One region of the Micrococcus sp. NPDC078436 genome, then DNA from elsewhere that is predicted to be linked to it. Evidence: riboswitches for the same ligand, from Rfam matches in the RefSeq annotation. Region 1 holds a riboswitch; the other holds the start of a gene.
What was found. Region 1 has a riboswitch for thiamine pyrophosphate ahead of thiC (phosphomethylpyrimidine synthase ThiC). Riboswitches for the same ligand answer to the same signal wherever they lie in the genome.

Region 1 (15,065 bases):
GGGTGCGTGGTGGCTGTGATCGGGCCCAACGGCTCCGGCAAGTCCACCCTCCTGGCGGCGCTCGCGGGAGTGCTCGAGCCCGCGGCGGGCACCGTGCACGTGCTCGGCGAGCCCGCCGCCGAGCGGGCCCGCCGCACCGCCTTCGTGATGCAGTCCCTCCAGTTCCCGCAGGGCGTCCCGCTCACGGTGCGGGACGTGGTCACCATGGGCCGGTACCCGTCCCTCGGCTGGTTCGGACGCCTGAGGGCCGCCGACCGGGCCGCGGTGGACGCGGCGATGGAGCGCATGCGGGTCACGGACCTGGCGGCGCGGCACCTCGACCAGCTCTCCGGCGGCCAGCGGCAGCGCGTGTACGTCGCACAGGGTCTGGCCCAGGAGCATGACGTGCTCATGCTGGACGAGCCGGTCACCGGCCTCGACCTGGTCTCGGCCCGCACGATCGACGACCTGATCCACGAGCAGCCGCACGAGGGGGTCTCCGTGGTGTTCACGACCCACGACCTCGACGAGGCGGCCGCGGCGGACCATGTGGTCCTCATGGGCGGACGCGTGGTCGCCTCGGGCGTGCCCGCCCACGTGCTCACGGAGGAGAACCTCGAGCGGGTCTACGGGCGCGGCGCGCTCCACCGGCCCGTGTTCGGGCATCTGGACGACCCCGCCGGGGGGCCTGAGCACCGCTAGGCGCCCAGGGGCTCAGCCCGCCGCGGCCGCCGTGCACGCGGCGCAGAGGCCGGTGATCTCCACGGTGTGGTCCGTGGCCGTGAACCCGTGCACGGCGGCGACGGCGGCCGCCCACCGCTCGACGGGCGGGGCCGTGAGCTCCACGGTGGCCCCGCACGAGCGGCACACGAGGTGGTGGTGATGGCCCTGCGCGGCGCACCGGCGGTACACGGACTCGCCGTCCTCGCGCCGGAGGACGTCCACGGTGCCGTCCTCGAGCTGCTGCTGCAGCGTGCGGTACACGGTGGCGAGGGAGACGCGCTCGCCGGCGTCCTTGAGGTGGGCGTGGAGCTCCTGGGCACTGACGAAGTCCTCGAGCTCGTCCAGGGCACGGTCCACAGCCGCCTTCTGGCGGGTGGCGCGCACGCGTCCGGCGCGGGGGTCGGGAGCGGTGCTGGTCACGCTGACGGTCCTCCTTCCGCGGCCGGATCCGAACGGTCCCGGGGGGCTTCGCGGAGCCGATGACCGGCTCCTGGGCACTCGTCCCAGGCTATCAGCGGGGCCGGATCCGGCGTGGTGCCCCGGGCACACGGGGCGCGTCGCGGGGCGTCCGCCGCGCGGTGAGCGTTACGGACCGTCACGTATGGTGTGCGGGTGCACACCCTTCCCTCCGACGCCCCGGCCCCGATCCGCCCCGCCTCCGCGGCGTCCGTCGTCACGGTGGACGTGCTGGCCGGCTGGCTCCGACTGGCGCCCGCGATGGAGGCGGAGCCCGTCCCGGCCGTCCCCGCCTACGTGCAGGCCGACGCCCCCGCACCGCGGCGCCTCGTGCTCCTCGACATCCGCTACGAGCTCGGCAGCGGTGCGACCGACCATGAGGGCTATCTCCACGGCCACCTGCCCGGCGCCGTCTACGTGGCCCTGCCGAGCCGGCTCGCCGGCCCGCCCGGGACCCTGGAGGGCCGTCACCCGCTGCCGGATCCGGCGGACTTCGCGGAGACGGTGCGCATGTGGGGGATCGACGACGGCGACACCGTGGTCGTGTACGACGACATCGGCGGCCTCGCCGCCGCGCGCGCCTGGTGGCTGCTGCGCCACGGGGGGCTGCCCCACGTGCTGCTGCTCGACGGCGGGCTGGATGCGTGGCGAGAGGCCGGACTGCCGCTGCAGTCGGGCGAGGTGATCCCCACGCCGGGCTCGGCGACCATCCAGTGGGGCCGCATGCCCGTGGTGGACGCCGCCGGCGCCGAGGAGATCGCCGAGCGCGGCCTGCTCCTCGACGCCCGCGCCGCCGAACGGTATCGCGGAGAGGTCGAGCCCCTCGATCCGATGGCCGGCCACATCCCCGGCGCCCACAGTCTGCCGACCGCGCAGAACCTCCGCCCCGACGGTCGCCTCCTGCCGCCCGAGCAGCTCGCGGCGCGCTTCGCGGCGGCCGGGGTGCGGGACGACGTCCGGGTGGCCGTCTACTGCGGATCCGGCGTCACGGCCGCCCATCAGGTCCTCGCGATGACCGTGGCGGGCCATCCCGGGGCGGCGCTCTTCCCCGGCTCCTGGTCCTCATGGGTCCACGATCTGGCCCGGCCGGTGGCCGTGGGGGCCTCTCCTGACGGACACTGAGGGCGGACCCTCGGCGGGCCGTGCGCCCGCCCACCCCGCAGATCCGGAAGGACACCCCATGACCAGCGTCTTCACCCGCATCATCGCCGGAGAGCTCCCCGCCCGCTTCGTCTGGCAGGACGAGCAGTGCGTCGCCTTCCTCTCGGCGGGCCCCCTGGCCCAGGGGCACACGCTCGTGGTGCCCCGCGAGGAGGTGGACCAGTGGGTCGACGCCGATCCCGGGCTCCTCGCCCACCTCATGCAGGTCGCACAGCGGATCGGCCGCGCGCAGGTGGATGCGTTCGGTGCGCAGCGCGCCGGCCTGATGGTGGCCGGCTACGAGATCCCGCACCTGCACGTGCACGTGTGGCCGTCCAACTCCATGGACGACTACGACATGGCCCGCGTGGACAACTCGCCCGAGCCGAAGGACCTCGAGGAGGCCGCGCGGCGCATCCGCGACGGACTGCGCTCGGCCGGCCACACCGCCGCCGTCCCGCAGGACTGACGCCGCCGGTGCCGTCCGGGCCTCAGGCCCGGGCGGCGGCGGCCAGTGCCTGGCGCACCCGCTTCTCCGAGACGGACACGGCCGTGCCCAGCTCCTGGGCGAAGAAGGAGACGCGCAGCTCCTCGATGAGCCAGCGCACGCGCTCGAGCTCCGCCGGCACGGGAGTGCCGGCGAAGCGGGCGCGGTGCGCGGCCACGGCGGCGTCGAAGTCGTCCTCGAGGCGCTGGACCACCGCCATGGCCTGGCCGTCGCGCTGCAGGTGCCCGCCGGCGTCGAGGCGGTCCAGGCGCGTCAGCATGCCCTGCACGTAGCGGGGCAGGTGCTGCAGCTGCTCCCACCCCGTGGTGGCCGCGAAGCCGGGGAACACGAGCTGCTCGAGGTGGGCCTTGACGTCCGACTTCGCCGGCGCCGTCGCGAGGGAGACGGAGCCCTTGAGCCGGCGGCGCACCTCCGCGGCGCGGGAGAGCACCTGCTCCACGAGCTTCGTGACCGCGAACACGGTGTCGATGAGGTCGGCGCGGACCCGGTCGAACAGCGCCCGGAACTCGGCCTCGCCGAACGGGAGCTCCGGGCCGACGAGCCGGTCCACAGCGGCCTGCGTGCAGTCCGCCACGAGCGAGTCCACCGAGCCGTGCGGGTTCTGCGTGAACGCGAGCTTCTCCCGGTTGTCGAGGTGGTCCAGCACGTAGCGCTGCGGGCTGGGAAGGGCGGCCAGCAGGAGCCGGATCACGCCGGCGCGGTGCCACGCGGCCTGGTCCTCGGCCGAGCGGGCCACGGTGAGCCCCGCCGCGGGGCGGCCCTCCGGCGTCGTCTCGGGGACGAGTGCGGGGTAGCCCGTGATCGCGGGGCCGCGGCCGCCCGCCTCCGTGGTGATCTTGCGGGGCACGGTGCCCACGCTCCACGTGGTCAGTCCATGCCGCTCCGCGAACGCGGGGGCGGCACGGCCGGCGTCGGGCGCGGTCGACGACGGCCCACCGTCCCCGTGACCCGCCGCCTGGGTGGAGGACTCGGCACCCTGACGGTCCTTCCCCTGCCCGCGGCGTCCCCGGCCGCCGTCGCGACCGTCGGCGCCCCCACGATCCGAGCCCCGGCCGTCCTGGCGGGGTCCCGGGCGCGCGTTCGCGGAGTCGTCCGTGCCGGCCAGGCGGGCCGCGATGGCCGAGCGGTTCGCCTGGGAGAGGCGAGACTGGAGGGCGGGGAGGTCCTGGCCGGCGCCCATGACGGCGCCGCGGGCGTCCACCACGCGGTAGTCCATCCGCAGGTGCGGGGGCACCGCGTCGGGCGCCCAGACCTCCGGCTCCACCACGATCCCGCGGACCCGGCGCACGGCGGCCGAGAGCGCCGCGGGCAGGTCGTCCGTGAGCGGGTCCGCGTGCTCTGCGAGGTCGGCCACGAGCTGCCGGGCCACGTCCGGGGCGGGCACGAGGTTCCTGCGCACGGCCTTGGGGAGGGCCTTGATGAGCGCCGTGACGAGCTCCACGCGCAGACCGGGCACGAGCCACGCGAACGGGCTCGGGGCCACCTGGTTCAGGAGGAGGACCGGGACGGCCACCGTGACGCCGTCCGTGCCGGAGGCGCCCGTGGGGTCGAACGTGTACTCGAGGTCGAGGTCCACGTCGCCGCCGAGCAGCGGATAGCGGAAGGTCGTGGGGAACGCGTCCGTGTCGAGGTCCGCGGCGTCCTGCGTGAGGAGGGCGTCCACGTCGAGGTCCAGCAGGTCCGGCTGCTCCTGGCGCGCCTTCTTCCACCATGCGTCGAAGTGGCGCTCGGAGACGACGTTCGCGGGGACCCGCGCGTCGTAGAAGGCGAAGAGGTCCTCGTCGCCCACGCGCAGGTCGCGGCGGCGCAGGCGCGTCTCGAGGGCCTCGACCTCCTCGAGGGCGCGGCGGTTGCGGGCGAAGAAGTGGTGGCGTGTGCGCCAGTCGCCCTCCACGAGGGCGTGGCGGATGAAGAGCTCGCGGGAGAGCCCCGGGTCGATGCGACCGAAGCGCACGGAGCGGTCCGGCACGAGGGTGACGCCGAAGAGCGTGACCTTCTCCTGCGCGACGACGGAGCCGGCGCGGCGCGACCAGTGCGGCTCGTTGTACGTGCGCTTCACCAGGTCGCCCGCCACCTCCTCGGCCCACTCCGGCTCGATCCGGGCGACGGAGCGGGCCCACAGGCGGGAGGTCTCCACGAGCTCGGCCGCCATGATGAACGGGTGGCGCTTCTTGAACAGCGCGGAGCCGGGGAACACGGCGAACCGGGTGCCCCGCGCGCCCGCGTACTCGCGGCGGCGCTCGTCGTAGGAGCCGATCTGCGAGAGCAGGCCCGTCAGCAGCGACTTGTGCACGGCCTCGTGCTGGCCCACCGGGTCCACGGGACCGGCCTGGACCGTGACGCCCACGTCCTTGGCGATCTGGCGCAGCTGCTGGACGAGGTCCTGCCACTCGTGCACGCGCAGCCAGTTCAGGTGCTCGCGGCGGCACATCTTGCGGAACTGCGAGCCGGAGAGCTCCTTCTGCTGCTCTCGCAGGTAGGCCCACAGACGGAGGATCGCGGAGAAGTCCGAGTTCTCGTCCGCGAACCGGCGGTGCATCTCGTCCGCCGCCTCGCGCTGCTCGGTGGGGCGCTCCCGGGGGTCCTGGATGGTGAGCGCGGCGGCAATCACCATGACCTCCCGCACGCAGCCGCGCTCGCCCGACTCCAGGATCATGCGGCCCAGGCGCGGGTCCACGGGCAGGCGGGCCAGCCGGCGCCCGATCGGCGTGATGGTCCCCGCCTTGGCGGCGAGCGCGCCGAGTTCGGTGAGTGCGGTGGCGCCGTCGGTGACCTGGCGGCCGTCCGGGGGCTGGAGGAAGGGGAAGTCCTTCACGTCCGCGGGCGTCCGCGCGACGCCGAGGGACATCATCTGGAGGATGACGGAGGCCAGCGAGGTGCGCAGGATCTCCGGGTCGGTGAACTCGGGGCGGGAGAGGAAGTCCTCCTGCGAGTACAGGCGGATCGCGATGCCGTCGCTCGTGCGGCCCGAGCGCCCCGAGCGCTGGTTGGCGCTCGCCTGGGACACGCGCTCGATCGGCAGACGCTGCACCTTCGTGCGGTTCGAGTAGCGGGAGATGCGGGCCGTGCCCGTGTCGATCACGTACTTGATGCCCGGCACCGTCAGCGAGGTCTCGGCGACGTTGGTGGCCAGCACGATCCGCCGGCGCACCCCGGACGCCGCGCGGCCGAACACGCGGTGCTGCTCGGCCATCGAGAGGCGGCCGAACAGGGGCAGGATCTCTGTCCCGGCGAGGCGCTTCGAGCCTGCGACGACGCCGGCCAGGTGGTCCGCGGCGTCGCGGATCTCCCGCTCGCCGGGCAGGAACACGAGGATGTCCCCGGTCGGCTCCGCGGCCAGCTCAAGGACGGCATCGCCGATCGCGTCGAGGGGGTCACGCGTCTCCGCGGCGTCGTCGGCGTCGTCGTCGGGATCGTCGGGGGAGGGCTCGTCGGTGAGCGGCCGGTAGCGGATCTCGACCGGGAACGTGCGGCCCGAGACCTCGATGACCGGGGCGGGGACGACGTCGGCCTGCTCCTCCGGCACCCCGTCCGCCACGCGCTCGGCGCGCTCGGCGTCCGTGGCGGGTCGGCCGAAGTGACGCGCGAACGACTCGGGGTCGATCGTGGCCGAGGTGATGATCACCTTCAGGTCCGGGCGCTGCGGCAGCAGCTGCCGGAGGTAGCCCAGGAGGAAGTCGATGTTGAGGCTGCGCTCGTGCGCCTCATCGATGATGATCACCGAATAGCGCTTCAGGAGCGGATCGTGGGGGATCTCGGCCAGCAGGATGCCGTCCGTCATGACCTTGACCCGGGTCTGCTTGGAGGTCTGCGCCGTGAAGCGCACCTGGTAGCCGACCGTCTGGCCGATCGGCTCGCCGATCTCCTCGGCGATGCGCTCGGCCACCGAGCGGGCGGCGAGGCGGCGGGGCTGGGTGTGGCCGATCGTCCCGGCGTCCCCGAGGCCCAGGGCCAGGCACATCTTGGGCAGCTGGGTCGTCTTGCCGGAGCCGGTCTCGCCCGCGACGATCACCACCTGGTGGTCGCGGATGGCCGCCATGATCTCCTCGCGGCGCTCCGCCACCGGCAGGTGCTCGGGGAAGGAGAGCTCGCGCGGGGCGGGGGAGGTGGGGGTGCTGCCGGGGGCGTCGACGGGCGCGGTGGGGGCGGCGTCGGGGGTCCCGGGGCGTGAGGAGTCGGTCATGGCCGGACCAGTCTACGGAGGCCGGTCGGCGCCGCGCGGGGTGTTCGCCGCGGAGGGATGACGTCCCCGCGGGTGTGGGCCTCGTCATCGCCGTGAGCCGGGCATTCTGTCACACGGACTTTCGGCTGGGGTTCAGGGACGATCTGTGGAACTCTGGAATAATGGACATGAACACGATCTATTTGTTATTGGCAATCGGCTTGTACTTCGCCGCCATGGTGGCGATCGGCCTGTACGCCTCGAAACAGAACTCCGACCTGGACGATTACCTCCTGGCCGGGCGAAACATGAAGCCCTCGGTGGCCGCTCTCTCCGCCGGCGCCTCGGACATGTCCGGCTGGCTGCTCATGGGCCTGCCCGGCGCCATCTATGCCGCCGGCCTCGTCGAGGGCTGGATGGCCGTCGGCCTCGTCGTCGGCGCCTGGGTGAACTGGAAGGTCGTGGCCCCGCGCCTGCGCTCCTACACCGAAGTCTCCGGAAACTCCGTGACGATCCCCTCCTTCCTGGAGAACCGCTTCAAGGACCGCACGCACATCCTGCGCATCGTGGCCGGCCTCATCATCCTCGTCTTCTTCACGTTCTACGTGTCCTCCGGCATGGTGGCCGGCGGCAAGTTCATCGAGTCGACCTTCGGGCCGGACTCGCTCTACGCCGAGGGCATCAGCATCAACTACCTCACCGGCATGATCGTGGTGGCCGGCATCACCGTGCTGTACACCCTCTTCGGCGGCTTCCTGGGCGCATCCCTGACCGACGTGGCCCAGGGCATCCTCATGTTCCTCGCGCTGGTGATCGTGCCGATCGTCGTGATCATCTCCATGGGCGGCTGGGACGCCGTCGTGGAGGGCCTGCGTGCCGCCGATGCCGCCTCGGCGGCGGCCGGTGACCCCGTGGACCACTTCTCGCTGTTCGCCAACGCGACACTGATCGGCGTCCTCTCCTCGCTCGCGTGGGGCCTCGGCTACTTCGGCCAGCCGCACATCATCGTGCGCTTCATGGCGCTGCGCACCGCCCAGGATGCGACCGTCGCCCGGCGCGTGGGCATCACGTGGATGACGCTCTCCGTGTTCGGCGCCGTCCTCACCGCGCTCGTGGGCATCGCGTACTTCCAGGCCAACCCGGGCACCACGCTCGCCGACCCGGAGACCGTGTTCCTCGTGCTCTCCTCCATCATGTTCCACCCGTTCATCGCGGGCCTCGTGCTGGCGGCCGTGCTCGCCGCCGTCATGTCCACCCTGTCCTCGCAGCTCGTGGTGTGCTCCTCCGCTCTCGTGGAGGACCTGTTCAAGGTGGGCGGGCGCACCGCCTCCCCGAAGACGCTGCTGTGGATGGGCCGCCTCGGTGTGCTCGTGATCGCCCTGATCGCCGGCCTGCTCGCGCTGAACCCGGACTCCTCCGTGCTCGACCTCGTGTCCTTCGCGTGGGCCGGCTTCGGCGCCGCGTTCGGCCCCGTGATCCTGCTCGCCCTGTACTGGGAGAAGTTCACCTCGTGGGGCGCGATGGCCGCCATGGTCGTCGGCGCCGCCGTGGCGTGGTCCTGGTCCGAGGCCTCCGCGGACACGTGGAGCTGGTTCGGCCTCTACGAGCTCCTGCCCGGCTTCGTCGCCGCGCTGATCGCGGGCGTCCTCGTCTCGCTGTTCACCCAGCGCTCGCGCCACGTCCAGGCGCACATCGAGCGTGAGTTCACCGGCGCGATCGACATCGTGCAGGGCCGCGAGCCGGTCACCGGCTCCGGTCCGGCCGTGGCGAACAGCGGCCCGGCCGGCTCCACCGCCGCGCCGACCGCCTGACCTCTCGCTGACCGTTCCGCCGAGGGCGGGGCGCCCGCCATGCCGTGTGCATGGCCGGTGCCCCGCCCTCGGCGCGTTCGAGAGCCTGCGGGCATGAGGATCTTCCCGGCCGGTGAGGGTCAGCCCTGAAGCGGACCCTGCACCGTGTAGAGGCGCTTGTTGGCGAACTCGTCCACGGCGTGCGGGCCGAGCTCCCGGCCGAAGCCCGAGCGCTTGACGCCGCCGAACGGCAGGTTCGGGCCGGCCGGGGCGTACTGGTTCACGTTCGCCATGCCCACGGCGAGGCGATCGGCCACGCCCTTCGCCTCCTCGAGGTCGGTGGAGAACACGGCGCCGCCCAGGCCGTACTGCGAGTCGTTGGCCAGGGCGACCGCCTCCTCGGCGGAGGACACCTTGTAGACGACGGCCGCAGGGCCGAAGAGCTCCTCGCGGAACACGCGGTTGTCCTTCTCCACATCCGTGATGACGGCCGGGGAGACGTAGAAGCCGCCGCCGGACGGACCCGCCACGCGCTCGCCGCCCACGTGCACGGTGGCACCGCCCGCGCGGGCCGCCGCGACCTGCTCCGCGAGGCCGTCCGCCGCGGACTCGGAGGACAGGGGGCCGTAGATGCCCGCGTCACGCGACGCGGGGTCGCCCGGGACGAGCTTGCGGGCCTCGGCCACGAGCTCGGCGACGAACTCCTCGTAGATGTCGTCCATCACGATCATGCGCTTGTTGGAGTTGCAGGCCTGGCCCCAGTTGCCCAGGCGGGTCCGCAGGGCGTCACGCGCGGCGGCGCGGACATCCGGCGTGGAGAGCACGATGTACGGATCGGAGCCGCCGAGCTCCAGCACGCACTTCTTGAGGTGGCGGCCGGCCTGTTCGCCCACCGCCGCGCCGGCGCGCTCCGAGCCGGTGAGGGACACGCCCTGCACCCGCGGGTCCGCGATGATCGTGGAGACCTGATCGTGGGTGGCGAAGAGGTTCTGGTACACGCCCTCCGGCAGTCCGGCCTCCCGGAACAGGTCCTCGAGGAGCTGAGCGGTCTGGGGGTTGATCTCGGCGTGCTTGAGCAGGATGGTGTTGCCGAGGACCAGGTTCGGTGCGGCGAAGCGGGCCACCTGGTACACGGGGAAGTTCCAAGGCATGATCCCCAGCAGGGGGCCGAGCGGCAGCTTCTGGATGAACGCCTCCTGACCGGAGAAGTCCTTGACGGGCTCGTCCGCGAGCATCTCCTCCGCGCCGTCCGCGTAGTAGGCGAAGATCTGGGCGCTGTAGCGGACCTCTCCCACGGCCCCGCCGAGGGCTTTGCCCATCTCCGTGGTGATGAGCGTCGCGATGTCCTTCGCACGCTCGGCGAGCAGCTCGGCGATGCGCTTCACCACGGCCGCGCGCTCGGCCACGGTCTTCGCGGACCAGGACTCGTAGGCGGCCTGGCTCGCGTCGAGGGCCTCGGCGACCTGCTGGTCCGTGGCGGGCTCGAACTCCTGGACGAGCTCCCCGGTGGCCGGGTTGATCGTGCGATACGTGGTGGAGGCGGTCTGGGACGCGGTCATGCTGACTCCTTCATCGAGGCCGGCGCCGCACCGCGACGTCGGGTTCTCCTGCCATCCTGCCTCCTCTCCTCCGCTCAGCCCCAGACGCCGGACGCGCCCCTTCGCCAGGAGCCGAGCAGGTGGGTGTCCACCACGCCGACCGCCTCCATCAGGGCGAAGCATGTCGTCGGACCGACGAACCGCGCACCGCGCCGCTTGAGCTCCTTCGCCAGGGCGCGGGACTCGTCCGAGGTGGACGGGATGTCCGCCGGCGTCTCCGGGCGCGGGGACTCGGCGGGCTGATGGGACCAGACCAGCCCGGCGACGCCCCGCACGGGACGGTCGCCCTCGCCCTGCCATCCGGGGCCGGCCCCCGGCGAGGCGGCGTGCAGGGGCGTGAACTCGTCCGCCCGCATGTCGACGACGGCCCGCGCCGTGGCGACGGCCGCGAGGATCTTCGCCCGGTTGCGGATGATGCCGGCGTCCGACATGAGCCGCGCGACGTCGCCCTCGCGGAAGGCCGCGACCGCGTCCGGGTCGAAGCCGACGAAGGCCTCGCGGAAGCGGGGCCGCTTCGCCAGGACCGTCCGCCAGCTCAGGCCCGCCTGGAACGCCTCGAGGACGAGCCGCTCGAACACGCCCGCCTCGTCCGTGACGGGGACGCCCCACTCCTCGTCGTAGTAGGCGCGCAGCAGGGGGTCGGCGGCGGCCCAGGCGGGACGGGCCCGGCCGCCGTCGCCGATGACCAGGGCGGGGGACTCGGCGCCGGGGGGAGTCCGGGTCCCGTGCGTGGTGTCGGTGTCCATGCGGCCAGGCTAGGGGAGCGATGGCACGGGTCGTCAGCCGGGGAGGCCGCCGGTGGACGCGCTCCCCGGTGCGGGCGCCGGTGCAGGAGCGGCGGCGCAGCACGTGGACCAGGCGGTGCTCTCGCGCACGCCGCCAGGGCGGTCAGGACGGCCGGGCCGCCCCCGCGCCGGCACTCACTCCGCCGCGGGCACCGGCTCCCCGCCCGAGCGCACGGTCGGCTGGGGCAGGTACACGGAGCCGCCCTGGGACAGGAACTCCTGCGACTTCGCCGCCATGCCCGCCTCCGCGATCCGCGCCTGGTCCGAGGCCGTGCCGAACTCGGAGCGGATGTCCTGGCTGATGCGCATCGAGCAGAACTTCGGCCCGCACATCGAGCAGAAGTGCGCGGTCTTGGCCGGCTCGGCGGGCAGCGTCTCGTCGTGGTACTCCTCGGCGAGCTGCGGATCTAGGCCCAGGCCGAACTGATCGCGCCAGCGGAACTCGAAGCGGGCCTTGGACAGCGCGTCGTCGCGGTCGCGGGCGCCCGGGTGTCCCTTGGCGACGTCGGCGGCGTGCGCCGCGATCTTGTAGGTGATCACGCCCGTCTTCACGTCGTCGCGGTTCGGCAGGCCCAGGTGCTCCTTGGGCGTGACGTAGCAGAGCATCGCCGTGCCGTAGCGGGCGATCTCCGTGGCGCCGATGGCCGAGGTGATGTGGTCGTACGCCGGGGCGATGTCCGTGACGAGGGGGCCGAGCGTGTAGAACGGGGCCCCCTTGCACAGCTCCTGCTGGCGCTCCACGTTCTCCCGCACCAGGTGCAGCGGGATGTGGCCGGGGCCCTCCACCATGACCTGGACGTCGTACGCCCACGCCCGCTCCGTCAGCTCGGCCAGCGTGTCGAGCTCGGCGAACTGGGCGGCGTCGTTGGCGTCCGCCACGGAACCCGGCCGCAGGCCGTCGCCCAGGGAGAACGCGACGTCGTAGCGCGCGAAGATCTCGCAGAGCTCGTCGTAGTGCTCGTAGAGGAAGTTCTCCTTGTGGTGGCCCAGGCACCAGCCGGCCATGATCGAGCCGCCGCGGGAGACGATGCCGGTGACGCGGTCCGCGGACAGCGGCACGTGGCGCAGCAGCACGCCGGCGTGCACGGTCATGTAGTCCACGCCCTGCTCGCACTGCTCGATCACGGTGTCGCGGAAGATCTCCCAGGTCAGGGCCTGGTGGTCGCCGCCGACCTTCTCGAGGGCCTGGTAGATCGGCACGGTGCCGATCGGCACCGGGGAGTTGCGCAGGATCCACTCGCGGGTGGTGTGGATGTCGTCGCCCGTGGACAGGTCCATCACGGTGTCCGCGCCCCAGCGGGTGGCCCACTGCAGCTTCGAGACTTCCTCGGCGATCGACGACGTCACCGCCGAGTTGCCGATGTTCGCGTTGACCTTCACGGCGAACGCCTTGCCGATGATCATCGGCTCCGACTCGGGGTGGTTCACGTTCGTCGGGATGATGGCGCGGCCGGCCGCGACCTCGGAGCGCACCAGCTCCACGTCCACGCCCTCGCGCAGGGCGACGTAGCGCATCTCCGGGGTGATCTCCCCGCGGCGGGCGTAGTGCATCTGGGTCACGCGCCGGCCCTCGACCGAGCGCAGGGGTGCGCGCGTCTCTCCCTGCCACTCCTGGGTGGAGGCGCCGCGGCGCACGGCCGAGCGGCCGTCGTCGAGCAGGTCGCGCTCGCGGCCCGCGTACTCCTCGACGTCGCCGCGCGTGCGGATCCACTCCGCGCGCAGGGGCGGAAGGCCGCGGGTGGGGTCGGCGCCCGGGCCCATGGTGCGGTACACGGTGAGCGGCTCGTTCGGGGTGCCGGCGGGGGAGTCGTCCTGGTGCACGCGGGTCACCGGCACGCGGATGCCGTGCTCGGGGTCCTCGAGGAAGCCCAGGCGGTGCGTGGGGTAGTTCTCCTCCGCGACGACGGCGGCGCCGGCCTCGGCGGACTCGGACGCGGCGGCCTCGGCGGGGGCAGGGGCGGTGGGCGGAGCGGTGCGCTCGGAAACGGCCATGGCCGTGTCTCCTTCTTCCTTCGCCGGCATGACCCGGACAGGTTCAGACGGTGGTCGGACGGCGTCAGTCCGATCTCAGCCCCATGCCAGGGGCCCCCGTGGGGATGCCACGGACGCTAGACCATCCGGGCCGCGTGTGTCGAACCGCACGGCGGGGGCGCCGGACGTGGCACCCTGGGCCGCATGAGCGCCCCCGACTGCCGGTCCGTGCCCCGCGTCCTGTCCATCGCCGGCTCCGACTCCGGCGGCGGCGCCGGCATCCAGGCCGACCTCAAGACCATCGCGGCGTGGGGCGGCTACGGGCTCACCGCGATCACGGCCGTCACGGCGCAGAACACGCAGGGCGTGCAGGCGGTGCATCCGCTGCCCGTCGACGTCGTCCGCGCCCAGCTGGACTCGGTCGCCGCGGACATCGGGCTCGACGCCGTGAAGATCGGCATGCTCGGCTCGCCCGAGCTCCGGGATGCCGTCCGCGACTGGCTCGAGCGGGTCCGGCCCCCGCGCGTCGTGCTGGATCCCGTGATGGTGGCGAGCTCGGGGGACGCGCTCTCCGACGCCGCCGTGCCCGCCGGGTGGGCGCCGCTGCTCGCAGCGGTGGACGTCGTCACGCCCAACCTGCCCGAACTCGCGGCGTTGACCGGCGCGGACGTCCCCGCGCGGTGGGCGGACGCCCTGGAGCTGGCCCGCGGCCTCGCCGCGGAGCACGGTGTGACGGTCGTCCTGAAGGGCGGCCACCTCCGGCATGCCGCGGACCTCGCGGAAGGGGTCCCGGACGCCGTGATCGGCCCCGAAGGCCGGGTCACCGAGGTGCGCGGCGCGCGCGTCTCCTCCCGGTCGACGCATGGAACGGGCTGCACGCTCTCCTCGGCGCTCGCGGTGCTCGCCGCGGGCGGGACGGCCTGGGAGGACGCCCTGCGCACGGCCAAGCCGTGGCTCGCGGAGGCCATCGCGGCGGGGGAGCGGCTCGACGTCGGCCGGCGCACCGACCGCTGGCACGGCCCGCTCGACCACAGCCATCGGGACCGGGGGGCGGGCGATCGGGACTGATCGTTCTGGAATGGCTCCCCTCGAACCATGGGCAGACCCAGGGAGTTCGACGAGGCCGCTCCTGGAGGTCCCCCTCGACGAGACGCAGGAGCACGACCGCGTCATGGTCACGGTCGATGACCCCGTGGCGAGGGCGGGGGTCGTCCACGCGGCGCTGCCGCGCCGCTCCCACCCGGGCGCGGCAGCGTCAGCCCGTGACCGCCGCACGCAGACTCCGCGTCGCCGCCTCCGGATCGTCGGCGCCGGTCACGGCCCGCACCACCACGATCCGCTCGGCGCCCGTGCCCAGCACCGCGGGCACACGGTCCTCGTCGATCCCGCCGATCGCGAAGAACACACGTCCCGCCGCCTCGCCGCCGGGGGCGGTGATCTCCGCCGCGAACCGCGGCAGAGCGAGCCCCACGGCGGCCCGGCCGGGCTTGGTCGGCGTCTCCCACACCGGCCCGGTGCAGAAGTAGTCCAGCTCCGGATCGGCCGCGGCCCCGCGCACCTGCTCCTCGGTGCGGCAGGACCGCCCGAGCAGCACCTCGGGGCCGAGCACGCGCCTCGCCTGCGTGCTCGTCAGGTCGTCCTGGCCCGCGTGGAACACGTCCACGCCGGCCAGGAGTGCGACGTCGGCCCGGTCGTTCGCGGCGGAAAGCGCCCCGTGCTCGCGCGCCAGCTCCACCACGATCGCCAGGGCCTCGAGCTCGACGCCCACCTCGACCTGCTTGTCTCGCACCTGCAGGGCGTCCACGCCGCCGCGGAAGCACGCGGCCGCGAAGGCGGCGAACGCGCCGGCGTCGAGGGCGCCGTCGTCGCGGACGTGGCGGGAGAGGTCCGTGCAGACGTACAGGCGGGCGCCCGCGAGGCGGCGGGCGCGCTCGGCGCGTGTGGCGAGGGCGG
Region 2 (15,917 bases), on a different contig from region 1:
CTCGAGCATCCGGGGGATGTCCGGGGCGGACAGCAGGCGCACCGTGGCGCCGAGGCTCAGGTAGGGGAGCAGGAACACGTGCATCGCGGCCGAGTGGTACAGCGGCATGGCCACCAGGGGACGGTCCTCAGCCGTGAAGTCCAGCGCGATGATCGCGGAGAGGTACTCCGCCACGAGCGCCCGGTGGGACATCATGGCGCCCTTGGGGGTGGAGGTGGTGCCGGAGGTGTAGAGCAGCTGGGCGAGGTCGGTGGCCTGCACGTCGACGTCCGGCGCGGACGCGTCCGCCGACTCGTCCCGGGCGGTCTCCAGGACGGCGGGCTCCCCGCCGTCCGCGGCGGCGAGCAGGGGCCAGACCCGGCCCAGCGCGGGGACGCGGCCCTCCGCGCGGACCTGGTCCACGCGCTCGAGCATCGCGGCGTCCGTGACGAGCAGCTCCGCGCCGGAGTCCTCGAGGGCATGGGCGAGCTCTCCGCCCTTGAGGGCGAAGTTCACGGGCACGTGCACGTAGCCGGCCGTGGCGCACGCCAGGAAGAGCACCGCGTAGGCGTCCGAGTTCATCGCGTAGGCGGCGACGCGGGAGCCCTGCGGCATCCCGGTGGCGAGCAGCCGGCGGGCCACGCGGTGCACGCCGTCGCGCAGCTGCGCGTAGGTCCAGTCCCGGTCCTCGAACCGCAGGGCCACGGCGCGGGGGGAGCGGGCGACGGCACGGGCGAAGAGGCGGCCGATGGTGTCCTCAGGTGCCGGGCCGCGGGCGTGGGTGTCAGGGGTCGTCTGCGACATGGTGTCCTCCAGGGGGTGGAGCGGAAGGGGCAGGGAGGGGGCTCAGAGCCGTTCGACCGTCGTCCCCGGGACGTCCTCGGACAGCCCTGCGGCACGCCAGGCGTGGCGCGCGGTGTGCATGGCCTGCGGCCCCGGCTGGTCGACGCCGTCGAGGAGCACCTCGGCGTCCGCGGCCGAGTCGAGGTCCTGGCGGCCCACCGGGGTGCGGACGGCGTCGACGATGTGGGCCTCAGTCATGGGGAGTCCGATCTCTGGGCGGCCTGTGGTGGGCGTCACGCTAATGCTAGGAAATCCAACAATCAAGGGTGATCCGCGTGATCCCGCGTCCCGCCCCTTTGACCTGGGCAGACACCCTCCCCACCGCTTACCGTGAGCGGGCACCCCCGCGTCCCCCTCCGTACGAGAGCAGAGCCGTGACCTCTTCGCACTCCGCCGGCGCTCACTCCGCCGACGTCGACCCCGCCATCAGCAGCCCACTGGCCCGCAAGGTCGGCACGTGGAGCCTCTTCCTGTTCATCCTGGGCGACGTCCTCGGCGCGGGCGTCTACGTCCTCGCCGGCTCCGTGGCCAAGCTCTCCGGCGGCGCCGTTTGGGTGCCGCTCGTGGCCGCCCTCCTCCTCGCGCTGCTCACGGCCGGCTCCTACGCCGAGCTGGCCACGAAGTACCCACGCGCCGGCGGCTCCTCGCACTACGCCACCCGCGCGTTCGGCCCGTTCGTCGGGTTCCTCGTGGGCTTCTGCATGCTCGCGGCCGGCATCGTCTCGGTGGGCGCGCTCGCCCTCGGCTTCGCCGGCGACTATCTCGGCGCGTTCGTGAACTGGCCGACGGCGATCGTCGTCGTCGTGTTCCTCGCGCTGCTGGCCGCCCTGAACATCCGCGGCATCGCCGAGTCGCTCGGCGTGAACCGCGTGGCCACCGTCATCGAGGTCGGCGGCCTGGTGCTCGTGGTGGTCCTGGGCGCCATCCTGCTCGCCCGCGGCGGCGGGGACCTCTCCCGACTCACGCAGCTCGGCACCCCGGAGAACGGCCCGTTCGCGGCCGTCCTGGCCGGCACCGTGCTCGCCTTCTACTCCTACGCCGGCTTCGAGACCAGCGTGAACGTGGCCGAGGAGACCCGTGACCCCGCGCGCTCCTACCCCCGCGCCCTCTTCGGCGCGCTCACGGTGGCGGGCCTGCTCTACGCGGCCGTCGGCGTCGTGGCCTCCGCCGCCGTCCCGACGGCGGAGCTCGCCTCCTCCTCGGCCCCGCTCCTGCAGGTGGTGCAGGCGGCGGGGATCATCCCGCCCGTGGTGTTCAGCGTGATCGCGCTCGTGGCCGTGGCCAACGGTGCGCTGCTCACGGGCATCATGAGCTCCCGCCTCACCTACGGCATGGCCCGCGACGGCCTGCTGCCCTCCTTCCTCGGCAAGGTCCTCCCGGGCCGGCAGACCCCGTGGGTGGCGGTCATCGTGACCACCGCGATCTCGCTGGTGCTCGCTCTCACGGGCACCCTCGAGCTGCTCGCGGGCATCATGGTGCTCCTGCTGCTCGTGGTGTTCGTGGCCGTGAACGTGGCCGTGCTGGTGCTGCGCAAGGACCCCGTGGCGCACCGCCACTACCGCGTGCCGGCGTTCCTGCCGGTCCTCGGCGTCGCCTCCTGCCTGCTGCTCGCCACGCAGGTGGAGCCCGAGGTCTGGATCGGCGGCATCCCGTTCCTCGTCGTGGCGGCTCTCCTCGCGGTGTTCGCCATGGCGAACCACCGGCGCCGGAACGCCTGAGACAGGCCCGGGAACGCCCCACCCGCCGAGGGCCTGGGTGGCCCGACCCGTCCGGACCCCGCACGCAGGAAGGGGCGGCCACCTCGGACGAGGTGACCGCCCCTTCCTGCGTGCGGTGGGAGGAACCGCTCAGAAGCCCAGCGGGCCACGGCGCGTGGTGCGTCGACCGGTGGTGCCGCCGAGCAGCGAGCCCAGCAGGCCGCCGCCGCGCGGGGTGCCCCGACGCGTCGTGGGGGCGTAGCCGCGGCGACCGGCCGCGCCGCCGGCCCGGCGCGCCAGCTGGCTCAGGGCCAGGCCGCCCAGCGCCGTGAGCATGCCGTGGGACGCACCCGACCGGCCGTTGGTGCGGCCGACACCGGACTGGCCCGGGCCGGGGCGGCCGAAGGACGCACGGGTGGAGCGGCCGCGGCCACGCTGCTGCGTGCCGCCGAGCGAACCGGTGAGGCTGGAGAGGATGCCCATGGTGATGTCCTCCTGGGACGTCGTGCCGGCCACGGGAGCGCGGCCGATCTGTTGAGCCCAACCTAGGCCGACGCCCCCCGGACGCGTCCAGTGCTCGCGGGCGCGCCGGTTCAGGCGCGGTGGCTGCCTGCGGAGAGCGAGTCCCCGCCGGCGCCGCGCAGCTGATCGCGGCCGGCGACGTCCGTGCCGTCCTCGGCGCCCCACAGGGCCACGCCGCGGGCCTCGGGGAGGTCCGAGATGTGGAAGTGCGGGTCCTGCCCGGCCTTGAGCTTGCGCTCGTAGTCCTTGAGGAGCTTCACGGCCAGGTGTCCCAGGGGCAGGATCGCGATGAGGTTGATGGTGGCCATGATCGCCGCGAAGGTGTCCGCGAGGTCCCACACGAGGGCCACCTTGGCGAGCGCGCCGCCGATCACGCACAGCAGCACGAGGAAGCGGAACACGGTGATGGCGCCGCCCGCATGGCGGCCGGCCAGGAAGCGGATGTTCGCCTCGCCGTAGTAGGTGTTGCCCAGCACGGAGGACCAGGCCAGGAAGAAGATGATGACGGTCAGCGCGGGGCCCGCCCACTGGCCCACGGCCTGCTGGAGCGCCCCCTGGGTGACCACCATGCCGAGCGCGTCCTTGTCCCCGTACGTCGGGTTGGAGAGCAGGATGATGAACGCGGTGGCCGTGCAGACGATCAGGGTGTCGAAGTAGACGCCGAGGGACTGCACGAAGCCCTGCTTCGCCGGGTGGGAGACCGCCGCGGTGGCGGCGGCGTTCGGGGCCGAGCCCATGCCCGCCTCGTTCGAGAACATGCCGCGGCGCACGCCGTGCAGGATCATCGCCATGCCGACGGCGGCGCCCGCCACCTGCTCCATGCCGAACGCGTGGCGCACGATGTGCAGGAACATCGCCGGGACCTCCGTGATGTTCACGATGATCACGATGATCGCCAGGATGATGTAGAAGACGGCCATGATGGGGACCACCACGTTGGTGACCGTGGAGAGGCGGCGCACGCCGCCGAAGATCACGAGGCCGGTGAGGACGGCCAGCCCCACGCCCACGATCCACGCCGTGGTGATGGACTGGCCCCAGTTGGCCTGCACGGACTCGGAGATCGAGTTGGACTGCACGGCGTTGAACACGAACCCGTAGGTGAACGTGATCGCCACGGCGAATACCATGGCGAGCCACTTCGAGCGCAGGCCGTCACGGATGTAGTAGGCGGGCCCGCCGAAGAACCCCTCCGAGCCCTTCTGCTTGTAGAGCTGGGCCAGCGTGGACTCGACGAACGCGGTGGCGCCGCCGAGGAGCGCCAGCAGCCACATCCAGAACACGGCGCCGGGTCCGCCGAGCACGATCGCGATGGCCACGCCCGCCACGTTGCCGGTGCCCACGCGGGAGGCCGCGGAGATGGTGAAGGCCCGGAACGGGGAGACGCCGTCGTCGCCGGGCCCCGTGGAGGATCCCGCCGTGACCGAGCGCAGCATCTCCGGGAGCATGCGCACCTGCACGCCGACCGTCCGGATGGTGAACCACACGCCTGCCACGGCCAGCAGCGCCATCACGACATACCAGTAGACGTTGTTGAAGGCGGCGATGGCCTCGGTGATCTGATCCATGCGCCCAGGCTACGTGCTGCGCCGGGCGGGCACGGCCCGCCGCGCTCAGGCGCAGTCGCTGTTCCAGGTCTCCGCGTACATCGCGTAGCGCAGCCGCACGATGTGCTCCAGGCGGCGGTGCAGGTCCCCCTCGGAGACGCCGGCGGCCGTGTTGCGCGCGGCCGAGCGGGCCAGGGCGTCGGCGAACTCGTTGCCCTCGAGGCCGGCGTGGCCCTTCACCCACGTGGTGTTCACGTGGACGCCGGCGGCCTGGCTGAGGTCCACGGCCGCCAGGAGCCGGCGCAGGGAGCGGCGGATGCGCTCGCCGCGCGCGCCGCCCAGGGTCAGGCGCTCGCGGTGGGCCTCGCGCAGCAGCGCCAGGGCCGCCCGGGAGTCCGAGTGGATGGTCACCTCGCCCCCCGGAGGGGCGCCCCAGGCCGCCATCAGGTGTCCCAGCACGAGGCCCTCGAGCTCCACCTCGAGCGGCAGGGTGGCCCCCTGCAGCGGATGGGCGGCCCACATCCGGTCGCGGGCGACGGCGGCCGCCCCTCCCGTGCGGGTGCCGCGCAGCAGGGACCCGTCCACGTACACGTCCGTGAGGTCGGCGGGATCCGTGAACGCGAGGCTGTGGTGCAGGCGCGGCAGGGTGCGCCGGATGAAGCGGTCCGCGCGGCGCCGGGAGAGGAACACCTGCCCCGAGCGGCGCCCCGCGGAATCCTCGGCCTCCTGGGCGCGCAGGTCCTCGAGGGCGATCCGCTCCGCCCCGAGCTGCATCACGCGGTCCGCGTCCACGTCCGGCAGCAGGTAGCTGGAGCGCTGCGAGCCCACGGGGGACTCGTCCAGGCGGTAGGAGACGACCGGCACGTCCGTGGGGGCGAGCATGCGCAGCAGCGTCAGGAGGTCGGCCTCCCGATCCGAGCGGAGGCGCACGATCACCGGGCGGCCCGCGGGGAGGTCGTGCAGCACGGTGTCCCAGAAGCGGTTGAGCCGTGGCGCGGTGATCAGTCCGGTCTGCACGGGCCCCTTGTCGTCGTCGCCGAGCTCGCGCAGCTCCAGGGTGCGGATGACGTACACGATCCCGTCCGGCACGGGATGCAGGTCCAGGCGCAGGGAGGGCCCGTGGGTGACGCCGGGGAGCATGGCCAGCGGATGGGCCACGACGCGCACCCCGTCCTGACGGACGCGGACGCGGGGCGGCGCCGGCCGCGGGGGGCGGGGGCGGCTGGCCGGGACGAGGTGGAGGGGACGCAGTCGGCCCCGCGGCGCGGAGGAGCGGGCATGCGCGGAGGTGTTCGGCTTGACCGGTCCGGCGTGGTCCGACCTCTTCGCGGTCGAACTGCCCGAGCCGACCGGGCCCACCCGCAGGAAGGCCCCGTCCCGGACCGGCGCGCCGGCGCGGTGGGCCGCGGGGCCGTGGAACGCCCAGGACACGTCGAGCAGCGCCGCGGGGATCGCGGCGTCTGCGTCGATGTGCACGGGGCGGTGCATGGCCTCGCGCGGGTGGTTCTTCCTGGCTCCCATGAGTGGCAATCCGGCGGGTCGAAGGGGTCTCACCGAGAATTCGTGCCGGACTCGGCGAGCGCGTCGGGTGGAACTGTGAGCCGACGCCGAGGGCGTAGCTCGTCATCTGTCACCCTCCACTGTAGGGAGCAGATCCGGTGCTGGGGAGGTCTGCGGAACGTTGCGTTCCGTCAGGGCGGAGGGATTCCGCGCCCCGTGGAGATCCGGAGCCCCCTGATCGACGTCGCAGAGCCCGCCGAATGCCGGGGGTCGACCTTCCCTGCACGGCACCCCTCCGGGCCTCAGAGGACGTTGCGGCGAAGCCCCTGGAAGTCCGGTCCCGTGACCACGCCGAGGGCCTGCGCCTGGGAGCGCTGCTGGCGCAGCGAGACCGTGCCGAGCAGCAGCGCGAGGGCCCGCTCGCCCTCCTCCGGGGAGTCGGCCGCCTCGGTCAGGAGCGTGTGCAGCGCCCCGCCGCCGAGGCCGAGCGCGAGCGCCGAGAGCACCACGTCCGTGCCGTCCCGGTGGCGCAGCAGCACCTGCTCCGCCACGGCGGCCCGCCCGGCGACGTCGCCGATCCGCCGGGCGCGCACCGTGTCACCGATCTCGGCGACGATCCGGTCCGCGACCCGGGCGAGCAGGGTCTGCTTGTCCGGCACGTGCCAGTACAGGGCGGAGGCCTGCACGCCGAGCACGGCGGCCACACGGCGCATGGAGAGGTCGCCCATGCCGAAGTCCTGCAGGATGCCGACGGCGGCGTCCACCACGTCCTCGGCGGTCAGCCGGCCCCGGGCGGAGGCGGCGGCAGGGGGCGGGGTCATGCGCCCGAGGCTACCCCGGACCCGTGCCGGGGCGCCCGTCGTCGTGGGTCCCGGACACCCCCAGGCGCACGGTGCGGTCGGCCATGACGGCGGCCTCCGAGAGGTCGTGGGTCACCACGACGGCGGTCACCCCGGCCGCCCGCAGCACCTCGCGGATCTGCACGGCGAGGCGTTCGCGCAGGTCCGCGTCCAGGGCGGAGAGCGGCTCGTCCAGCAGGAGGACGCGGGGGGAGGGGGCCAGCGAGCGGGCCAGGGCCACGCGCTGCGCCTGGCCGCCGGAGAGGCTCTGCACCGGCCGGTCCGCCAGTTCCGCGAGCCCGACGAGTGCCAGCAGCTCCGCCACCCGGGCGCGCCGGTGCGCCCGGTCCCACCCGGCTGCCTCGAGCCCGTAGCCCACGTTGCGGGCCACGGTGCGGTGGGGGAAGAGCTGTCCGTCCTGGAACACCATGCCCACGCCGCGCCGGTGGGTGGGCACGGAGGTCACGTCCTGCCCCCCGATCTCCACGGACCCGGCCACCACGTCCTCCAGGCCCGCGATGCCGCGCAGCACCGTGGACTTGCCCGAGCCGGAGGCGCCCACGAGGGCCACGATCTCGCCGGGCGCGAGCGTGAGGTCCACGCCGCGCACCGGCACCGCACCGTCGGGGTAGGCCACGCTCAGGCCGCTCACGCGCACCCCCGCCCCGGCGGGCGCGCCTGGCGTGCCGCCGCCGTCGTGGCAGACCGCCGCACCGCTGGCTTTCCCTGGGTGGGGCGTGCGCCCCTCCGCCGTGCTCACCACGCGCCTCCCGCTCCCGCCGCGCCCCGGGGACGCAGCCTCTCGCACACCAGCATGATCGCGGCGCTCAGCACGGCCAGTACCGTGGCCGCGGCGAGCGCCATCCCGTAGTTGTCCGCGCCCGGCCGGCCGAGCAGCCGCACGATCAGCACGGGCAGCGTGGGTCGGTCCGGGCTGGCGAGGAAGCTCGTGGCCCCGAACTCACCGAGGGACACCGCGAACGCGAACCCCGCCGCCAGCCCCAGCCCACGCGCCAGGAACGGCCCGTCCACCGTGGCCAGCACGCGCAGCGGCCCCGCCCCGAGTGTGCGGGCGGCCTCCCGCAGCCGCGGGTCGACGGAGGCCAGCACGGGCACGAGCGAGCGCACCACGAGGGGCAGCGCCACCACCGCCTGCGCGAGCGGCACGAGCAGTCCCGAGGCGGCCAGGTCCGGGGCCTGCGCCCGCAGGGAGACGACGAACCCGAAGCCCACCGTCACGGCGGAGACGCCGAGGGGCAGCAGGACGGCGCCGTCGAGCCAGCGCTGGGCCCGCCGGGCGAGCGCCGAGCGCACGGGCCGCGTGAGCAGGAGCGCGAGCGGCACGCCGGCGAGCAGGGTGAGGAGCGTGGCGTCCACGGCGGTGCGCCACGAGTGGTCCAGCGCCTCCAGGGGCGTGGTGCCGCCGGCGAAGCCGGCCCCCGAGCTCGTGGCCAGCAGGGTGTAGTTGCGCAGCCCCCACCCCTGGCTCGAGTGGAAGGAGCGGAGCACGAGGGTGCCCAGCGGCAGCAGCACGAGCGCCGCGGTGGCCAGCGTGGCGGCCACGGGCAGCGCGTCCGCGCGGGTGAGGCGGCGCAGCGGGGCGTCCCGCAGGCGCAGGGCGCGCACGCTCCGCGCCGCGGTGGCCCCGGAGATCCCGACGGCGGCCATGACCACCAGGAACTGCAGCGTGGAGAACACCGCGGCCACCCGCAGGTCCAGGTACACCGAGGTCTGCACCCAGATCTCGGACTCGAGGGTGCCGTAGCCCGGCCGGCCCAGGGTCTGGACGATCCCGAACGCCGAGGAGCAGAAGAGGAACACGAGTGCGGCCGAGCTGGCCACGGCGGGCGCCAGCTGCGGGAGGGTCACGGTGCGGAACGCGCGCCAGGGCGAGGCCCCGAGGGTGCGCGCGGCCTCCTCCTGCCGCGGGTCCAGCGACGCCCACAGCGCGCCCACCTGGCGCACCACCACGGAGACGTTGAAGAACACGAGGGCCAGCACGACGGCGGCGGTGGACTGGTCCAGGCCCGTCCACCCCAGCGGCCCGCCGGGGGCCAGCACGGCGCGGAACGCCACGCCCACGACGACGGTGGGCAGCACGAACGGGACCGTCACCACCGCGCGCAGCAGCGCGCGGCCCGGGAACGCCCGGCGGTGCAGCACGAGTGCGGCCGGCAGCCCGAGCAGGAGGGCGGCCACCGTGCCGGCCGCCGCCATCCCCAGGGTCTGCCCGAGGATCCGCCATGTGCGCTCGCGGGCGAGGACCTCGCCGAACGCGGTGAGGTCCAGTGCGCCGTCCGCGGACACGCCGCGCCACAGCATGGCCGCCACGGGCCACGCGAAGAACACCGCCAGGAACGCGAGCGGCACGACGGCGGCGAGCAGCCACCACGCGCCGATCCCGTCCCCGCCGGCCCGCGTGCGGCGCCGTCGCCGTCCGCCCGCGGGGCGACCCGGGGGCGCGAGGACGGGCTCGGCGAGCGCGGGCGGGCCGGGGACCTGAGAGGTCACTTCCCGGCGTGCTCCTCGTGCAGCGCGGTCCACTCCTTGAGCAGCTCCTCGCGCTCGGCGTCCACGGCCTTCGGATCCGGGGAGATGGGGTCCTCGGCGAGGGGGGCGTTCTCGGCCCACTCGGCGGGCAGCTCCACGGACTCGTCGATCGGGTACATGTACATGGACTCCGGCAGCGCCTTCTGCACGTCCTCGGAGAGGAGGAAGTCGATGAACGCCTGCGCGCCCTCGGGGTTCTTCGCGCCCTCGACGACGCCGGCGTACTCCGTCTGCGGGGTGCAGGAGGCCTCCAGGACGTCCGTGGCCGGGGCGAACGCGGGGGAGGAGGAGTAGGAGAGCACGATCGGGTACTCGCCCTTGCCCTCGCCGCCGGAGAAGTCGGTGTAGTACGCGTCCGACCACGAGGCGTCCACCTTGGCGCCGCCGTCGAGGGCCTTCTCCCACCAGCCCCTCCAGTCGTCGCCGAACTCCTCCTTGGTGGCGGCCAGGAGGGCGAGGCCGGGGGAGGAGGTCACGGGGCTGGTGAGCACCGTCAGCGTCGCGTACTGGGGGTCGGTGACGTCCTCGAGGGAGTCGGGGACCTCCATCCCCTCCGCCTCGAACCACGGGGTGTCCACGTTGAGGCACACCTGGCCCTGGTCCACGGGGATCATCCGGCCCTCGACCACGCGGTCCTTCGCGGACTCGGGCAGGTTCGCGGGGGTGTACTCGGCCACCACGCCCTCGTCGATGAGCCGGTGCGTGGAGTGGTCCTCGATGCCGTACACGCCGTCCACCGTGGGGTGGTCCTTGGCGAGCAGCAGCTGGTTGACCACGGAGCCGGCGTCGCCCGGGGCGGTGGTGGAGAGCTGGTGGCCCGACTCCTGCTCGAACCGGGCGATGAGCTCCTCGGGCAGCGCGAAGGAGTCATGGGTCATGATCGTGACGGTCTTGCCACCGCCCGCGGAGTCGGAGCCGGAGGCGGCGGAGCCGGACGTGGTGGCCGCGGCTGCGGCGTCCGCGGAGCCCGCCGCGGAGGAGGAGCCGGAGCCCCCCTGGCCGGAGAGCGAGCAGCCCGTGAGGGCGAGGGCGGCGACGGAGAGGGCCGCCAGCGCGGCGGTGCGCGGGCGGCGGGCGTGCTCGGTGGCGGTGCGGGTCATGCGGGTCTCCTCCTGCGCGGCGGGAGGGGCCGGGGGCGGGCCCGCGGCATGCGGACGCCCCGGGAAAGGGTCTCGACTTCCTTCGCCGGTGCGAGCCGGAGCAGGTTCGAGGGTCTGCGGCGGACCGCACTCTCAGCGCCGCTGCGGCGCTCCCCTGTCGATGTGGACTGGAGCCAGCCTATCGCGTCCGCGCCGACCTTAGACTGCACGCGTGAGCACCCCCGACGAGGCCGCGCCGGCCGGACCCGCCCCCGCCCCCCAGGTCGCCCCGGCGACGCCGGCCTCCGACTGGGACATCCGCAGGCCGCACCGGATGTGGCCGCGCATGCTCGTGATCGTGCTGACGCTCGCGGGCCTCGTGGTGCTCGTGCAGTTCCTGCAGGGCATCTCCTCCATCATCGCGCCCGTCTTCCTCGGGCTGAACCTCGTGATCGTGGCCTACCCCCTGCAGCGCTGGCTGATCGAGCGCGGCGTGCACCCCGTCCTCGGGGCCACGGCCACGGTGCTCCTCGTGGTCACCGTGCTGGCCGTGTTCGTGGGGCTGATCTTCTGGTCCGGGCTCGAGCTGGTGAGCTCCCTGCCCGAGTACGCGGGGCGGTTCCAGGCGATCATGCAGGACGTCTCGGCGTGGCTGTCCTCCCAGGGGCTCACCCCGGACATGGTGAACGCGCAGCTGCAGGCCGTGGACATCAAGCAGGTCACGGGCGCCGCCGTCACCGCCCTGACCGCCATCGCGTCCAACGTCTACGCGGTGGTGGGCCTGCTGATCACCGTGGTCATGGGGATGTTCTTCCTGGCCATGGACTCCATGGCCGTGGAGCGCCGCGTCCAGCTGCTGAGCTCGGCCCGCCGGGAGTTCGGCCAGGCGCTCATGGACTTCGCGGGCGGCGTGCGCCGGTACTGGGTGGTGACCACCGTGTTCGGGCTGATCGTGGCCGTCCTGGACGTCGTGGCGCTCCTGGTGATCGGCGTGCCGATGGCCCTCGTGTGGGGCGTGCTGAGCTTCCTCACCAACTACGTGCCCAACATCGGCTTCATCATCGGCCTGATCCCGCCGGCCATCCTGGGCCTCGCGGAGGGCGGCTGGCCCGCCTTCCTCGGCGTCGTCATCAGCTACTCGGTGCTCAACTTCGTGCTGCAGTCCATCATCCAGCCCAAGGTGGCCGGGGACGCGATCGGCGTGATCCCCACCGTCAGCTTCCTCTCCCTGCTGTTCTGGGCGTGGGTCCTCGGCCCGCTCGGTGCGATCCTCGCGCTCCCCTGCACCCTGCTGGCCAAGGCCATCCTGATCGACGCCGATCCGAACGCACGGTGGATCAACTCGCTGATCGCCTCGGACCTGAAGGGCATGGAGCGGAGGCAGTCCACCCTTCTGGCCCGGCTGCGCGGCGGCTCCTCCGCGGAGGAGGGCAGCCACACGCGCGAGGAGGCGCGCGGGGTGAGCGTGGGCCTGAGCCCCGCGGAGGCCCGGCGCGCCAAGCGGGGGCAGCGCCCCGCCGGGGTCAGCGGCGTGGGGGAGCGGCCGGAGGATGCGGGGCCGCCGCTGAGTCCGGCCCCGGATCCCGTGGCCGGTCCTGCGGACGGGGCTGCACCAGCACCAGGTCGGTGAGGGAGCCGGCCAGGCGCAGCAGGGGAGGCGCCGGGAAGCGCAGCTGACGCCGTCCCGGGTGCAGCTCGGCCGTGAGCGCCGTGGCCGCCTCCTCCGTCGGCGCGTCCTCGAACGCCGGCCGCAGCACGTGCCCGCCCATCGGGACGGCGTCCACGAGCGAGCGCACCCCCTGCTCGGCGGGGTCGTAGGCCTCGGGCAGCGCGCCCCCGGGCACGGTGCGCACGCGCAGCGCACGGCCTGCCGCGTCCGGCGTGCCCTCGAGTCCGCGCAGCGCGGCCGCGCCGACCGCGTGCTCGGGGTGGAACCGGTCGGCACGCCAGTGCACCGCCAGCCGCCCCGGCTCGACGAAGCGCATCCAGCCGCCGAGGTGGCCCGGTCCGCCGAAAGGCCCGCTCCCCGGACGCCGGGGCAGGGCGGTCCAGACCACGCGCGTGACGCCCAGCAGGCCCGTGAGCTCGGCCTCCGCCTGGGCGGCGCTCCAGCCCGGGTTGACCTCCGGGGCCAGCACGGCGCCGGCGTCGACCACGGCGGTGCCCGCCCCGTCCGTCACCCACGAGTCGCGGGAGGCGGCCAGCAGCGGGGTGCGCACGGGGAGCCCGGCGGCGCGGGCGATCGCGCCGCCCACCGCGGCGTCGCGGTGCACGCCGACGTCGGGGTGCCGGGAGCGCGGGTCCAGGCGCCAGTGCACGGCCTCGCCGGCGGGCAGGAACGTGGGGCCGGTGCGGCCGACCAGGGGGGTGTCGAGGGGGACCGGGAGCTGCTCGACCGCGCCGGGGAGCAGGCGCGCGGCCGCCGCACGGTCCTCGGGGTCCACGAGGACGGCGACGTCGGCCGCCTCGGTGAGGGTCTCCGCGAGCCCGGCGATCGCGTCGCGGGTCTCCTCCAGCAGCGCGGCCGAGGGGTGGCGGGGCGGCAGGGCGAGCCAGACGCGCTCCGGCCGATCGAGGGCGTCGGGGTGCTGGGCCATGCCGGGGCGTCTCCTGGGGGTGGGATGCGGTCCCCACCGAGCATAGGGTGTGCCCATGCACCTGCTCCTGCGCACCCTCTGGGTCCTCGCCCGGGCCCGCCGCCGCCCCCGCCTCGGAGTGTGGGACGCGGCCTCGCTGCCCCTGCGCGCCCTGCCCACGGACGTGGACATCGCGTGGCACATCAACAACGGCCAGTACTTCGGCCTCTTCGACCTCGGCCGCTTCGACCTCATGGCCCGCGCCGGCGTCATGAGCGCATTCCAGCGCCGGGGATGGACGCCCGTGGTCCAGGCCGAGCAGGTCGCCTTCCGCCGCTCCGTGACGCTGGGCCAGGCCTTCAGCATCGAGACGAAGTGCATCGGCCTGGACGAGCGGGCCGTGTGGTTCGAGCAGCGCGTCGTCGTGGACGGGGACGTGGCGGTGCGCGCCTTCATCTGCACGCGCCTGCGCGCGAAGGACGGCACGCCGGTGACCAACGACGTCGTCCGCGCCGCCCTCGCCGAGGCGGGCCACGACCTGAGCGCCGAGCCCACGGTTCCCGAGTGGCTCCACGGCTGGCGTGCCGACGTCGCGCTGCCCTCCGCGCGCACCCCCCTGCCCCACGCCTGGCGGGCCGGCGCGGACCACCGCTGAGCCCGCGGCCGCGCCTGCCGCCTCGGGCCCGCCTCCGGGGCCCGGGTCACCCGGCGTCCCCGCGTTTGCGCCGGAGCCCCCCGGACAGACAGGGTGGAGGCATGGAAGAGAGCCGCGCCGCCGCCCCGCACGAGACCGATGCACTCCTCGAGGCGACGGGCGGCATCCCCGACCCCGCCGACCTGCAGGACCTCGCCGACGAGGCGGTCGAGCAGGTGCGCGCCTGGCTCGAGGACGCGCGCGGCCACGAGGCCGACTTCGCCGCCCAGCAGCTGGCCGCGGCGCTCAAGGAGCCGGGCGGCCTGGACTTCATCGTGCGCTTCGTGGACCACGTGATCCGCCCCGAGGACCCCGCCATCGCGGCCCGCGCGCTGCGCGAGCTCGCCCAGCAGCGCCCGGGCTTCCTGCCGCCGGCCCTGCGCGCCGTCTTCGACGTCGGCGGCCGCGCCGCCCCGCTGGTGCCGCGCATCGCCGTGCCGGTGGCACGCCGCGTGCTGCGCCAGATGGTCTCCCACCTGATCGTGGACGCCCGTGACAAGCAGCTGGGCAAGGCCCTCGAGACGCTGCGCGACGAGGACACGCGCCTGAACATCAACCTCCTCGGCGAGGCCATCCTCGGCGAGGGCGAGGCCGACCGCCGGCTCGAGGGCATCGCCGAGCTCATCCGCCGCGACGACGTGGACTACGTGTCCGTGAAGGTCTCCGCGGCCACCGCCCCGCACGCGCCCTACGCGTACGACGAGGCCGTGGAGGACATCACCGCCCGCCTCACGCCGCTCTACGAGCTGGCGCGCGAGAAGCGCACCTTCGTCAACCTGGACATGGAGGAGTACCACGACCTCGACCTGACGCTCGACGTGTTCATGGGCCTCCTGGAGAAGCCGCAGCTGCGCGACTACGAGGCGGGGATCGTGCTGCAGGCCTACCTGCCGGACGCCCTGGGCGCCATGATCCGCCTGCAGGAGTGGTCCGCGCGTCGCGTCGCCAGCGGCGGGGCGCCGATCAAGGTGCGCGTGGTCAAGGGCGCGAACCTGCCCATGGAGCAGATGCAGGCCTCCCTCATGGGCTGGCCGCTGGCCACCGTCGCCTCCAAGCAGGAGGCGGACACCAACTACAAGCGCGTGCTCAACTTCGCGTTCACCCCCGAGCACCTCGCAAACGTGCGCATCGGCGTGGCAGGCCACAACCTCTTCGACGTCGCGCTGGCCCACCGCCTCATGGAGCGCCGCGGGCTGCCGAAGGACGCGGTGGAGTTCGAGATGCTGCTCGGCATGGCCACCGGCCAGGCCGCCGCCGTGAAGAGGAGCGTCGGCTCGCTGCTGCTCTACACCCCCGTGGTGAAGCCCTCCGAGTTCGACGTGGCGATCTCCTACCTGGTGCGCCGTCTCGAAGAGGGGGCCTCCCACGAGAACTTCATGTCCGCCGTCTTCGACCTGGACGCGGACCCGGCGCTCTTTGACCGGGAGCGCGAGCGCTTCCTCGCCTCCCTGCGCCGGCTGGACACCGCCGTGCCCCGCCCGGCCCGCGGCCAGGACCGCTCGCGCGGCGTGGACGGGGAGACCCCTGCCCCCGTGGACGGCTTCGCCAACACCCCGGACACCGACCCCTCCCTGCCCGGCAACCGCGCGTGGGCCCGGCAGATCCTCGAGGCGATCCCGCGCTCCACCCTGGGCACGGACACGGCCCGGGAGCACGCCGCCACGAGCGCCGAGCAGGCCCGCGCCGCGATCGCCGCGACCGAGGAGCCCGGCGCCCGCTGGGGCGCACTGACCGGCCACCAGCGCGCGGACGCCCTCGACGCCGTCGGGCGGGCCCTGCACGCCGGCCGCGCCCGCCTGCTCGAGGTGGCCGCGTCCGAGACCGGCAAGACCCTGGACCAGGGCGACCCCGAGGTCTCCGAGGCTGTGGACTTCGCCCACTACTACGCACGCCTGGCCCGCGGCCTGGACGAGGTGGAGGGCGCGCGCGCCGTGCCCGTGCGCCTGACGCTCGTGATCCCGCCGTGGAACTTCCCCGTGGCCATCCCCGTGGGCGGCGTCCTCGCGGCGCTCGGCGCCGGCTCGCCCGTGGTGTTCAAGCCCGCCCCGCAGTCCGAGCGCACGGGCGCCGTGGCGTGGGAGCTCATCGTGC

Region 2: another riboswitch for thiamine pyrophosphate. It lies ahead of AB0302_RS02705 (thiamine ABC transporter substrate-binding protein); the one in region 1 lies ahead of thiC (phosphomethylpyrimidine synthase ThiC).

The regions. Positions count from the first base shown of each region.
Region 1 is NZ_JBFBLX010000001.1:134,105-149,169, forward strand. Features, by position in the region: gene AB0302_RS00635 (ABC transporter ATP-binding protein) at 1-681, shown strand, start outside; gene AB0302_RS00640 (transcriptional repressor) at 694-1,122, opposite strand; gene AB0302_RS00645 (sulfurtransferase) at 1,315-2,280, shown strand; gene AB0302_RS00650 (HIT family protein) at 2,339-2,767, shown strand; gene hrpA (ATP-dependent RNA helicase HrpA) at 2,790-6,989, opposite strand; gene putP (sodium/proline symporter PutP) at 7,151-8,779, shown strand; gene AB0302_RS00665 (NAD-dependent succinate-semialdehyde dehydrogenase) at 8,899-10,317, opposite strand; gene AB0302_RS00670 (DNA-3-methyladenine glycosylase I) at 10,392-11,102, opposite strand; gene thiC (phosphomethylpyrimidine synthase ThiC) at 11,277-13,133, opposite strand; TPP riboswitch at 13,132-13,243, opposite strand; gene thiD (bifunctional hydroxymethylpyrimidine kinase/phosphomethylpyrimidine kinase) at 13,317-14,180, shown strand; gene AB0302_RS00685 (thiamine phosphate synthase) at 14,368-15,065, opposite strand, start outside.
Region 2 is NZ_JBFBLX010000003.1:13,440-29,356, forward strand. Features, by position in the region: gene AB0302_RS02660 (fatty acyl-CoA synthetase) at 1-783, opposite strand, end outside; gene AB0302_RS02665 (hypothetical protein) at 826-1,020, opposite strand; gene AB0302_RS02670 (APC family permease) at 1,248-2,540, shown strand; gene AB0302_RS02675 (hypothetical protein) at 2,670-3,035, opposite strand; gene AB0302_RS02680 (alanine/glycine:cation symporter family protein) at 3,113-4,609, opposite strand; gene AB0302_RS02685 (ribonuclease H family protein) at 4,655-6,109, opposite strand; gene AB0302_RS02690 (TetR family transcriptional regulator) at 6,391-6,909, opposite strand; gene AB0302_RS02695 (ABC transporter ATP-binding protein) at 6,920-7,579, opposite strand; gene AB0302_RS02700 (iron ABC transporter permease) at 7,684-9,327, opposite strand; gene AB0302_RS02705 (thiamine ABC transporter substrate-binding protein) at 9,435-10,577, opposite strand; TPP riboswitch at 10,638-10,743, opposite strand; gene AB0302_RS02710 (AI-2E family transporter) at 10,789-12,186, shown strand; gene AB0302_RS02715 (agmatine deiminase family protein) at 12,080-13,153, opposite strand; gene AB0302_RS02720 (acyl-CoA thioesterase) at 13,209-13,787, shown strand; gene AB0302_RS02725 (bifunctional proline dehydrogenase/L-glutamate gamma-semialdehyde dehydrogenase) at 13,889-15,917, shown strand, end outside.